Regions from separate parts of the Thiomicrorhabdus hydrogeniphila genome, predicted to be linked through region 2. Evidence: predicted binding sites of a transcription regulator. Region 2 holds the regulator's gene; the other holds the start of a gene.
The links. The regulator PhoB, encoded in region 2, activates phosphate uptake and scavenging genes when phosphate is short. The targets are predictions, from matches to a motif close to GNNTGTCATAAAACTGTCANAT.
Positions count from the first base shown of each region.

Region 1 (6,596 bases), 1.9 Mb from region 2:
AAACCAAAATTTTGATTACATTATTACTGGCGAAGGCCGTTTTGATAACCAAACTCGCTTTGGCAAACTGCCATTACGCATTGCGCAATTAGGGCAAAAATACCAAGTACCCACCATTGGAATTTGCGGCAGTTTAACCTGCTCAGTAGAAGACTTACCCGAATTTAAAGCTATTTTTAGCATAGTCAATAAAGTCATGGATGAAGCTGAAGCAATGGGCAATGCCCACTATCTTCTACAACAAACCATGTTATCGGTTATACCTTTATTGGCCAAATAAAGATCTATTTAGCCAATAAAAATGCTTTAAATATACAGATTACCAGGCCTGGTAATTTGTGAATTAAGTTAGAGAATATTTACCATTTAAACGGTTAAATTTTATAAAACTTACTTTTTGTATAGCTCTTCTGGATTTATGATTGGATTGGTGGCGATTGTGACTTTATTGTCTGCTACTTGAGTGTAGAAACAGCTTCTACGGCCGGTATGACAAGCAGGACCTGTTTGGTCTACTTGTAATAGAATAGCATCACCATCACAGTCAAACGTGAGTGCTTTTAGGGTTTGAATTTGTCCGGACTCTTCCCCTTTACGCCAGTAATTTTGACGAGAACGTGACCAGTAACAAACACGACCTGTTTGTAGGGTTTCTTCTAATGATTTGCTGTTCATCCACGCCATCATGAGCACTTCTTTTGTGTCATACTGCTGGGCAATAGCGGGTATTAAACCGTCGGCATCAAACTTAACTTGTTCTTTAATTTGTTGCCAATCAAATTGGTCGCCTTGTTGGGCTTTTTCTAGCTCTTTAAATGTGGTTTGGTTGCACATATCTTGTCTCTTAAGGTTAGATTAACTGCGTTTAGCATTAGCAAATGCAGCGGCAAATGGGTTATTGGTAATCACCTCTTTGGCAGCTTTTGGTTTAGCTTGCTGTACTTGAGATTTTTCACCTTTTAGCATCATGGCATTAAATAGGTCTACCGTAGCAACAGCATCAGCCAAAGCATCGTGTGCATCACCTGGAAAAGGTTTACCTAAAACTTCTTCATAGGCAACGGTCAGTTTTGGTGTTTTAAAGAACCAATACATGTTTTCGCTGTGCCAACGCATCGCACCAATTAGATCTTTACTGAGTTCAGCCGCATCTAACCAGGTGTTGTAGTCTAATTCAAATTTTAGCATTTTCTTTTCTGCACTTTTTTGTAAGTACATAAAGTCACTTTCGGTACTATAAGCCAAGACAATATCCGCATCTAGCAAGGTGTCATGAATCATGTCCCAAGCTTGGCCAAGTGTGGGTTGACCTTGCACCATTTCGGTTGTGATATTGTGTTTTTCATTTTCGGGAATCTCATAACCAGGGTTAATTAATTGGTTAAACAGTTCTTTGCCGTTAATGTCACAAGCTGATACCTGAATAATATCGGCTTCTGGATCAGTACAAATATTTGTGGCTTCAATATCAATACAGACTACTTTTTTGCCTTTAAGCTCTTTGGCATGGCCTTTAAGCTTAAAGAGTGCATCATTTCTTTTTTCTTGAATCAGCGGAATGACTTCAGAATCACAAAACTCTTTAATGAGTTCAGCCAGTTTTTTAGAAAATCGAGTAATGGATTTTGTTAATGCCGCGCGAACCGCCTCATCTTCAGAACAACGTTCAATAAACTGATCAATCGTAATAATTTCTTCACCAATGGTCAGTTTTGTTAACGATTCAGCAACCAGTTTTTTTGGGTTATAGTCAAAATCTTCTAAAGGTGGAATATAGATATTGGCATTAAGTAATGACTTTTGGCCTTTTGCTGGAGAGGCCATAATTTCAACCCCTTTAATGTTTAGACCATCAGAGGCGGCGACAGCAACAAGATACTCTTTAAGAGGTTGGTTACGTTTATCTAGCAAAATCAGTTGTGCATTACTCATAAGAAAAGGGCTTTATTATTGGAACTTTGCACCCGTTGAAATAGGGACAAAAGTCTCATGTTAAAAAAAATAATGAGGGGTATTGTACCGTTAATGCAAACAGATATTGAACAAATCAGTCAGTTTAATGAGGCTTTATCCATTCCAGTTAATGAAGCTTAGATTTTGTATATATTGCTGGGCGGCATGAGGCCAATTAAACTGTGGAATAGTTTGGTGAATATTGTTTTTTGAAATGTTAAGAGCTTGTTCTATGGCGGTACGTAAATCATGATTGGTTGAACCATTAACACCTTCAGTAATAATATCTTTTGGCCCTGTCACTGGATAAGCGGCAACCGGTGTTCCACAAGCAATGGCTTCAATATTAACCACGCCAAACGTATCTGTTTTTGAAGGAAACACAAATACATCCGCAGAAGCATAAAACGTTGCTAATTCATCCCCCGATTTTGCTCCTAAAAAATAACATTGCGAGTAGCGTTTTTGTAAATTTTCTAGTTCAGGGCCTTCACCAATAATGACCTTACTACCAGGGAGTTCTAATTTAAGAAACTCTTCAAGATTTTTTTCTGGTGCAATACGACCAACATAAAGCATGATAGGGGCTTCGTAATTCAGTTTACGTTTTTGTTGCGGGTTAAATATTTGGGTATCAACGCCACGAGACATTAACGCCAAATTATGAAAACCTTTTGCTTTTAAATCTTTCAAAATTGATAGGCCTGGTACTAATGTTTTTTGCGCCGGAGAGTGAAAATACCGTAGCCCTGCATAAGTAAAAACAGGTGAGATCGGCAACCTAGCCCGAATATATTCTGGATAACGCGTGTGATACCCTGTGGTAAAAGGTAGCTTGTGTTTTATGACAATATGCCTGGCAAACCAACCCAAAGCCCCTTCGGTAGCAATATGAATCGCATCAGGTTTAAAGTCAATAATACGTTTTTCTAGCCCTTTTGGTCGCCAAACACAACGAATCTCATGATACGTAGGAAGCGGAAAACTTTTGTACTCTAAAGGTTGAATAACATCAACCTCTACTCCTTGATTCTTTAATTCTTTAATCAAATTTGTAAGCGTGGTCACCACACCATTTATTTGCGGATACCAAGCATCAGTAACTAAAGTTAACCGTTTTATAGTGTGCGTGCGGTTTACCATATTGTGCTGATACGGTAATTGAGATTCATCCTCAAAATTTAGCCTTTGATAAGGCTTATTTTTAGGTGTTTTATTTGTGGAGGCTTGTGTCATAGTGTTCATGATTTTTACTATAAAAACACTATGTTAAAAATAGATGATACCTAGATGAACTTATAATGAGCGTTGTTCATCTAACGGTAATATTACTGTCAAAATCAATTTATACACTGTGTGGCATAACCCTAATTTTAGAGAAGGTATTATGAACACAGATGCATTTAGTCACAGCCTAACAAACCCATTAGAATCACAAATTCATTTTCCTGATTGGATGAAGGATATTGCCGAAGATGATTTTATCTTGGCTGAAAATAATCATGAAGTTCAGCGTTATAGAACGATTTTTATTTCAGACACCCATCTGGGCAGTAAAGCGGCCAAAGCAGAATTTTTGGCGGAGTTTTTAAAATACAATCACTGCCAAAAGCTGTATTTGGTAGGAGATATTATTGATGGTTGGCGTTTAAAAAAACGTATGTATTGGCCCCAATCACATACCAATGTGATTAGACGTATTTTAACCATGTCAAAACGAGGTACCGATGTGGTGTATGTAACAGGAAATCATGACGATTTTTTACGCCGATACTCTGGGCTCGATTTTGGCAATATAAAACTCTGCGATAAAACCGTGTTTAAAGCCGCTAATGGTCATCAATATTTGGTGGTTCACGGTGATAAATACGATAGCGTAGTACAAACACAAAAATGGTTAGCGATTATTGGTGATTGGGGCTATGAAAGCCTGGTAGTCATAAATCGTTATTTTAATCAGTTACGCCGTAAATTGGGTTTGGGATATTGGTCTCTTTCTGCTTATGTAAAACAAAAAGTAAAAGGTGCGGTTTCGTTTATATCTGCCTATGAAGAAGCCGTGGTTAAAGACTGTAAAAATGATCATTATCATGGTGTGGTATGTGGTCACATTCATCACCCTGAAATTAGAATGATTGATGATGTGCAATATTTAAACTGCGGAGATTGGGTAGAATCTTGTACCGCAATTGTGGAAACCTTAGAGGGTGAAATCAAACTATTACGCTGGGTAGAAGTCAGCCACGAAAACAATCAATAACTCAATAGCCAACCACTTATAAACACCATTTAATCATCATTTCATTAAATGACTCTCTTTCAATGGGTTTAGATAAAAAATCATTCATACCCACTTCAAGACATCGTTGTTTATCTTGTACCATAACATTTGCGGTAAGTGCCACTATAGGGATAGGTATCTCATGGGTAGATAGCATCTCTTCTTTACGTATCACTCTGGTTGCTTCAAAGCCATTCATAACTGGCATTTGACAATCCATCACTATAAGTTGATATTTTTGCGGTGCAATACGCCAAAGTTCTATGCCTTTTAACCCATTTTCAGCTACATCAATTTTTGCGCCTAGGCGTTTAAGAAATGCCACAATCACTTTTTGATTAACGTCATTATCTTCAACTAATAAAACCGTTTTATCTTTTAAGGGTAACGCTTTGCTAATATCTGTTTCGTCCAACCCTAACAGCGGAATACTTTCCTGTTGAATTTTATGCTCTCTTTGTAAAGGCAGTTTTACCCAAAAACAACTACCTTTATTTACTTCAGAGTGTACCCCAATCTGCCCTTTCATAAGATCAACCAATTGTTTACATATTGCTAAACCTAATCCAGTACCACCAAATTGTCTTGCTGTTGTATTATCTGCTTGGGTAAAAGAGTCAAATAATTTAGATAAGTTCTCTTCTGCAATACCTATACCTGTGTCCAATACTTCAATATAAATATGATTATTTTCTAAATCATTGTTTTGTTCATTAGTTGCGGTTACTTGGCTAATATTAAGCGTTACAGAACCTTTATCGGTAAATTTTAGGGCATTACCAATTAAGTTCATAATAAGTTGCTGAAGACGCATAGAATCACCAATCAAAGTGTTTGGTACTTCGGGTGAAAATTGATAGTTTAAGGCGATATTATTGTCTTCCGCGATAGAGGACATTAAATGCAAAGTTTCTTCTACAATATTGCGCAAATCAATAGGTTCATTCACTAAGACCACTTGCCCCTCATCAAGCTTAGCAAAGTCTAATACTTCATTAATTATTTTTAATAAAATATCGCCACTGTGCTTAATGGCCTGTAAATATTGTGTTTGAACACTATTTAAAGGTGTGTCAAATAATAAGTCTGTCATTCCCAAAACCCCATTCATTGGAGTTCTAATCTCATGACTTACGGTGGCAACAAATCGACTTCTTGCTTTTGCTAATGCCTCGGCTCTTTCTTTGGCCAGGCTTAATTGTTGCTGTGTTTGTTGTTGCAAAGTAATGTCGCGCACGACTTGAACCAATAAAGTCTTGCCGTTAAGTTCAATTTGGTTAAAGTTAATCTCTACCGAAATTCGCTGACCTTTGGCATCTCGCAAATAAAGCGGTTCATTTTCTATAACAACAGTGGATGTTGTAGAATCCAAATCAATATATTGCTGTTTTAGATTTTCATAGGTCGAAAAACTATCTGACTCTAACCAATGACTAAATAATTTATTTTGCAGGTCATTCTTTTGGCAGTTTAACAATTGTTCCGCTGCGGTATTTGTGTCTACAATACGGCCCTCAATATCAACAACAAAAATAGATTCTGGAACCGATTGAATCAAATCTGTTGCATTTTTTTCCGCTGTTTTTTGGGCATGAATAGAAGTGATGTAACCACGTAAGACATCTGGTTTACCTGCTCGGTTATACAAAATATGGCTTAAATCATAAATCCATTTATAGCCGCCATTTCCGTTCACTTTAAGACGGTAAACCATTTCAACTTTATTGGCATTATTGACATAGGCGGTAATAAGTTTTTCTCTTACACTGTCTACATCTTCTGGATAAATCCACTCTAAAAAAGAGTGATCAACTAAGGTTTTAGCCTCTTTTCCCAATAGATTTAATACATTTGGTGAAGCATATAAAATTGACATATTTCTATCAATTTTCTTCTCTAATAATACCGTTGGTCCTGCATTAAATAGCTCATCGTGGTCTTTGGCTTGCATCAGTTTTTCACGTTCTTCTTGCAACTGTTTAAAAACCAAATTAACGACCAGTGAAATGATAAAAATAACTAAAAATATTAAAAATGCCACCACCACAACATGTTCAACATATTCATTAAATACCGATTTACGTTGAATCGCTTGAACTTGCCAAGAAACATTATCAACGGGTGCGGAAGCAAGAACGGGATTATTACTATGATTATCGGTTAATAGCTCAAAACCTTCTAAAATAACGTCCTCATTACCATAATGAGATGGAGCGGGCTGCTTACCTAAAAGCACTCTATGTGGAGGAAGTTGTTCACTAATAACAAGTTCATATTCTTTGATATTTAAGTCGATAATAAAGCTTTCTAATGGTTTAAAAGAGAGTTTTAGCCAAAACCCTGCCCATTCATCACCCATTGT
Region 1 covers NZ_BAAHXL010000001.1:2,715,024-2,721,619, forward strand. Annotated here, with positions in the region: gene ACYQ0E_RS12255 (glycerate kinase) at 1-280, shown strand, start outside; gene hisI (phosphoribosyl-AMP cyclohydrolase) at 391-834, opposite strand; gene ACYQ0E_RS12265 (3'-5' exonuclease) at 856-1,932, opposite strand; gene ACYQ0E_RS12270 (glycosyltransferase family 4 protein) at 2,068-3,198, opposite strand; gene ACYQ0E_RS12275 (UDP-2,3-diacylglucosamine diphosphatase) at 3,341-4,213, shown strand; gene ACYQ0E_RS12280 (ATP-binding protein) at 4,230-6,596, opposite strand, start outside.
Region 1: ACYQ0E_RS12270 (glycosyltransferase family 4 protein) is a predicted target of PhoB. The motif match lies at 3,261-3,282, and genes of this name have one in related genera.

Region 2 (6,596 bases):
TGGTCTGTTATGGGCGTCACTTACCATGGCACTACTTACGTTACCAGTGGTAATTGTTTCAACTGAAGAAGGTCTATCTCGTATACCAAGATCATTAAGAGAAGGTGGTTTGGCATTAGGGGCAACTAAGTCTGAAACCATTATGAAAATTGTTTTACCTATGGCAACGCCAGCCATTATGACAGGGCTTATTTTAGCCATTGCGCGTGCTGCGGGTGAAGTAGCGCCTTTAATGTTGGTAGGTGTCGTTAAGCTTGCACCTGAATTACCTGTTGATTCAATTGCGCCGTTTATTCATTTAGACCGTAAGTTTATGCATTTAGGTTTCCATATTTATGACGTCGGTTTCCAAAGCCCTAACGTAGAAGCTTCACAGCCTTTGGTTTATGCCACGTCATTACTGTTGGTCATTATTATTGTTGGCCTAAACATTGGCGCAATTACGATTCGTAACCGTTTACGTGAAAAATACAAAGCGCTTGAACATTAAAACATTAACCAAATTTAACTAAATCTAAGTGGACATAATGCATTTATGTCCAATTAATATTTAAATACGATAGGGCGATTTATTTAATAAATACGTCTAAAAGGAATATTTTATGAGCGATAAAAGCTTATCCATTTCATTAGAAAGAGAAGACCGAGCTATGTCTTTAACCAATGAAAAAATAGCCATTGAAGTAAAAGACTGGAATCTTTACTACGGTAAAAAGCAGGCCTTGAATTCAATTAATATGCATGTACCAGAAAATCGCGTAACAGCATTTATTGGTCCTTCTGGTTGTGGTAAATCAACCTTGTTGCGCTGTTTTAATCGCATGAATGACTTAATTGATATTGTCAATGTTGATGGAAAAATGGAATTGCATGGTGATGATATGTATGCCAAAAACATGGATGTATCAGCATTACGTCGTCGTGTTGGCATGGTGTTTCAAAAGCCTAATCCGTTTCCTAAATCGATTTATGAAAACGTTTGTTATGGCTTACGTTTACAAGGCGTTAAAGATAAAAATGTGCTTGATGAAGCCGTAGAGTGGGCGTTAAAAGGCGCAGGCCTTTGGGAAGAAGTTAAAGATCGTTTGGATGAAAATGCTTTAGGTATGTCTGGTGGTCAACAGCAGCGTTTGTGTATTGCTCGCGCCATTGCGATTAAGCCAGAAGTTTTATTACTAGATGAACCAACGTCAGCACTTGACCCTATTTCAACCTTAGCGATTGAAGAGTTAATTTTTGAACTTAAAAAAGAATTTACGATTTTAATTGTTACTCATAATATGCAACAGGCCGCGCGTGTTTCGGACTATACCGCTTTTATGTATATGGGCGATTTAATTGAATACACCGATACAGATAGTTTGTTTACCAACCCCCAAGTAAAACGTACCGAAGACTATATTACAGGTCGTTATGGTTAAGCCTTTTGGTTGTACAAAAGCGTTTATTTATAAATAAATTGAATAGGAAATTACAATGGAAAGAAAAAATTTTAACAGCCATATTTCAGGGCAGTACAACCAAAATTTAGAAGAGTTATTTAATCAAATCTTATCTATGGGTGGGTTGGTTGAAGCACAAATCAAAAATACAATTGAGGCAATTAAATGTGAAGATAAAAGCCTAGCAAAAGAGATTAAGCAAATTGATAAAATTGTTAATAAAGAAGAACTTGAAATTGACAGCTTGTGCGCACGTGTTTTAGCGCGCCAGCAACCAACGGCTTCAGATTTACGTTTAATTGTAAGCTCTATTCGTATTGCGGTTGATTTAGAACGCATTGGTGATGAAGCGGTTAACGCATCAAAATTAGCAACTAAAATGTCAAAAACCAAAGAAGTACCTTGTGATATTTTGCCTGGTTATAGCGCTCTTATTGAAATGGTTGCCATTAATTTAGATATACTTAAAAAAACCTTAAATGCATTTGCGCAATTAGACCTAAGTGAATTGTCTGAAGTGTTTGATGATGACGAACGTATTTCAGAGATAAAAAAGAAAGCATTAATAGAAATTAATGCATCTTTGAATAATAATACAGATGAGTTAGCTGAGTATATTATGCAGATGTTTATCTCAATTAGAGCCTGTGAACGTATTTCAGCGCATATTGTTAATGTTGCAGAAAGTGTGATTTATTTGGTTAAAGGCAAACAAGTCCGTTATATGAATAATGATAAGCTTGAGTCTTTTTTAAATTCATTAACCAACGATTAAGTATTATATAAAACCATTAAGGAGTGTTTATGGGGCAGAGTAAAGTTTTAGTGATTGAGGATGAAGCGGCTATTCGTGATATGTTGAAATTCACTTTATCCGCATCAAACTTCCTTGTCAGTGAAGCAAGTAATGCCGAAGAAGGTTGGAAATTAGCGCTCGATGATACACCTGATCTTATATTGCTTGATTGGATGATGCCCGGTACACCAGGTGTTGCGTTAGCTCAACGACTTAGACAAAATGATAAAACCAAAGCGATTCCAATCATTATGTTAACCGCACGTGGTGAAGAAGAAGATCAAGTTAAAGGGTTTGATTCAGGTGTGGATGATTTTGTCATTAAACCTTTTTCACCAAGAGCCCTTATTGCACGAATTCAAGCCTTATTAAGACGTCAAACTAACGATAAAGTTGAGCATAACCAGTTTACGGCAGGCAATATGCGTTTAGATTTAGAATCGCACCGTTTTTATGTCAGTGATCAAGAGGTTAAATTAGGCCCAACAGAGTTTAATTTGGTGCACTTCTTTATGTCACATCCAAATCGTGTATTTTCAAGAACACAGCTTTTAGATCACGTTTGGGGTGTAAATGTGGTGGTTGAAGAGCGTACCGTTGATGTGCATATTAGACGACTTCGTAAATTATTAGAGCCAACCAACGTGGCCGATTACATTCAAACAATTAGAGGTTCTGGTTACCGTTTTTCTGTGGTTGAGGCTTAACATTGTTTTCTAATGGTATTAAACGAGAGCTAACCTGGCTGATAACAACCGCTTGGTTAATGCTATTTTTTGCTTGGGTAACTGATTTTTGGTTAGTGTCCCTATTTTTATTTATTATGGTCTATATTGCTCGTCAGTTATGGAGCATTAAACGCTTTGAAAACTGGATGGATGCACGTAAGTTAAATGCCTACCCTCCAACATCTGGATTTTGGAGTGAATTAACCTATCTCGTTTCAAAAAAACAACGCGCTTTAGAAAAACACGCAGACCTTCATTTATATAAATCTGAACAGTTTAAAGCGGCGTCAATGCTTATTCCTGATTCCATTGTATCGTTAGAACAAAATAATAATATTGAATGGTTTAATACGGTGTCTAAAACCTTGTTAGGTATTAGACGACAAGATCAAGGCAGTAAGATAGAGTCTGTTATTAGACAGCCTGAATTTATTCAATATCTTAAAGAAAAAGATTTTTCAAAAACGCTCACGGTTAACTCATCCTATCGGCCATCTCGTACCTATCAAATGCAAATAATTCCTTATTTTGAGAACCACAAGTTATTAGTGGTTAAGGACATTACAGAGCTTTATCAACTTGCTCAAGTTCGCCGTGATTTTATTGCCAATGCTTCTCATGAACTGCGCACTCCGCTGACGGTATTACGAGGTTACTTGGAAGTCATGTTGGATACCCCTGGTGAGCATTTGGAAAACTGGAAGCTACCGCTTGAGCATATGGAAACGCAATCGCATAGAATGCAATCAATTATTGAAGACTTGCTCACACTGTCTACCATAGAATCGGACTCGATTACCGCACATAAAGAGAAAGTGGATGTTCCTAAAAAATTACAACAACTTGAAGTGGAAGCTGTTCAATTAGGGGGCGACAATCACCACTTTATTTTTGAAGTTGACCAAAATCTCAAAATATTAGGTTATCCAGAAGCCTTAAAAAGTGTTTTTATGAATCTTGTTTCAAATGCTGTACGGTATTCGCCCGACGGGGGCGATATTTATGTGCGCTGGTACGCTAAGAAAAAGAGTGTAATTTTTGAAGTAGAAGATCACGGCTTAGGAATTTCTTCTGAGCATATCCCACGATTAACAGAACGTTTTTATAGAGTAGATAAAGACCGTTCTCGTGTAACAGGGGGTACAGGTTTAGGGTTAGCAATTGTAAAACATGTATTAGAAAAACACGATGCTGAGCTAACAATAAATAGTGTTTTGGGTAAGGGAAGTACCTTTCGTTGTGTGTTTGCCAAAAAGTAAAATTAAAGGCCGTTGTGTTTACCAACACAGAGCGGTATTTAAGCGTGATAGCGTTTGTTTTATTTAAGGTCTTCTAAAGTTAAGTTTGGCTAATGTTATGTACAATATAATGGTGTGTGCTAATTTCTATATAAAGTTATAGATTACAATTTACCAGGCCTGGTAAAAACAATTGAGATTAATGGTTTTATCTGTAAAGAGAATAAAAAAAGGGCGTGTGAATCAGTCACACGCCCTTTTTTATTGGCTGTTAAACGCGATAGATTACTAAGGTAACATCATGCCTCTAATCGTAAAGTAAATTAACGCCGCCAAAATTGCAGACGCTGGTACGGTAATGACCCAAGCAGCAACAATTTTTAAGAAGGCCGAACGTTTTACAAGCTCTTTTTGATAAACTTTATCTAATGATTTACGTTCTTTTTTACTTAAATCAACTTCAGCTTCTTTTGCTTTTAACTGCGCAAGCATATCTTTCTTTTCAATGAGTGATGCTTTTTCAAAACGAATTATGTATTCTTCAACTTCCTGTTGATCAGAACCTTGATGATGATCACGAATGGATTGAATGGTTTTGGCATAACTACGTTTTAGGTATTCTCGCAAGAAACCAACCCCAAATACACCACCAACAGCAATGTGTGTTGAGCTTACTGGTAGTCCAAATTGTGAGGCAACAATAACCGTAATTGCGGCTGCCATTGCAATAGAAAAGGCACGCATTTGGTCAAGTTCTGTAATTTCAGAACCCACAGTACGAATAAGTTTAGGGCCAAATAATAATAAACCTAATGAAATACCAACAGCCCCAATTAGCATGACCCAAAGCGGAATTTCAGCTTTAGTAGAAACGCCGTGATTTTGTACAGCATCGTTAATGGCGGCTAAAGGCCCAACGGCATTTGCCACATCGTTAGCACCGTGGGCAAAACTTAATAAAGCGGCTGCAAAAATAAGCGGTACAGTAAACAGTGTATTTACGCTGGCTTTGGTATTTTCTAATGTTGCAGATTTACGTTTCGTAATAGGTTTAATAACCATGTAAACTAGTAAAGCAATGGCAAAACCAATAAGAGTAGCGGTAAGAAAGTCTACCTTCCAAATGTGCTTAAGGCCTTTCATAATTAAATACGTAGAGAAAGCCCACGCCATAATAGCCACGAGTATGGGAAGCATCTTTTGGGATGCTGCAATCATGTCGTCTCGGTAGGTAATGGTTCGTTTTATCCAGTACAAAAAAGCAGCAGCAATGATTCCACCAATAACTGGTGATATAACCCAGCTTGCTGCAATAGCACCCATTTGATCCCAGTTAGCAATATTCCATCCAGCGGCCGCAATTCCTGCCCCCAGTACACCACCTACAATTGAGTGTGTAGTTGAAACTGGTGCGCCCATTGCAGTTGCTACGTTTAGCCACATAGCACCAGCAAGTAGGGCGGCAATCATTAACCAAATAAAAGTGTCGCTATCACCAATAAGGGCAGGGTCAATAATGCCTTTTTTAATGGTGCTTACTACATCACCACCGGCTATTAATGCACCAGCAGATTCAAATATGGCGGCAATAATAATAGCACCTGTTAGGGTTAAGGCTTTAGAGCCAACCGCTGGGCCAACGTTATTGGCAACGTCGTTAGCACCAATATTAATAGCCATATAACCACCAATCATGGCGGCTACCACTAATTCAATGCTAACTGTTCCGCTTCCTGTTTGGATGTTTGATGCAAACAAAATAATCAGAATAATGAATAGTAAAGCACTACCAAAACGAAACATTTCTTTTCTGCCACGAGAGGTGGCGTTTTCAAACTCGTTAATATCACGAAATTCCATAGCTTTAACTCTATATCTTTGGATTAGGATGGTATGCGCATTGTATTAAAAATAGACGTGTAAAAGAGATTTTATTACAGAAAATTTACTAATGACTTTTAATTAATGATTAATCAGGTGCTTGTAATCGCTAGATTATGTACTAAGAGTATGATTGGTTTACGATTTTGTACGTATATTGCATGTCACGAAAGTGTCATATTTGTGTCAATTTAGTTTTACGAACGATTTCTATAATTTGCCAGGTGTTAAACAAATTCATGCAAAAAATATCGGAGTCATTATTATGAAAAAAGTAAAACTTATACTTGCAATGGGATTAGCCGCTACGGTTGGTACTGCAACAACGGCTCAAGCTTCTGAGCTACCAACTTACCAAAAAGTATCGGGCGTTTCTGGAAACTTATCTTCAGTAGGCTCTGATACTTTAGCAAACTTAATGACGTTATGGGCTGAAGAGTTTAAGCGCACTTACCCTAATGTAAATATTCAGATTCAAGCTGCTGGGTCTTCTACTGCACCTCCAGCGTTA
Region 2 covers NZ_BAAHXL010000001.1:819,176-825,771, forward strand. Annotated here, with positions in the region: gene pstA (phosphate ABC transporter permease PstA) at 1-490, shown strand, start outside; gene pstB (phosphate ABC transporter ATP-binding protein PstB) at 651-1,421, shown strand; gene phoU (phosphate signaling complex protein PhoU) at 1,477-2,217, shown strand; gene phoB (phosphate regulon transcriptional regulator PhoB) at 2,247-2,945, shown strand; gene phoR (phosphate regulon sensor histidine kinase PhoR) at 2,948-4,225, shown strand; gene ACYQ0E_RS03500 (inorganic phosphate transporter) at 4,493-6,064, opposite strand; gene ACYQ0E_RS03505 (PstS family phosphate ABC transporter substrate-binding protein) at 6,351-6,596, shown strand, end outside.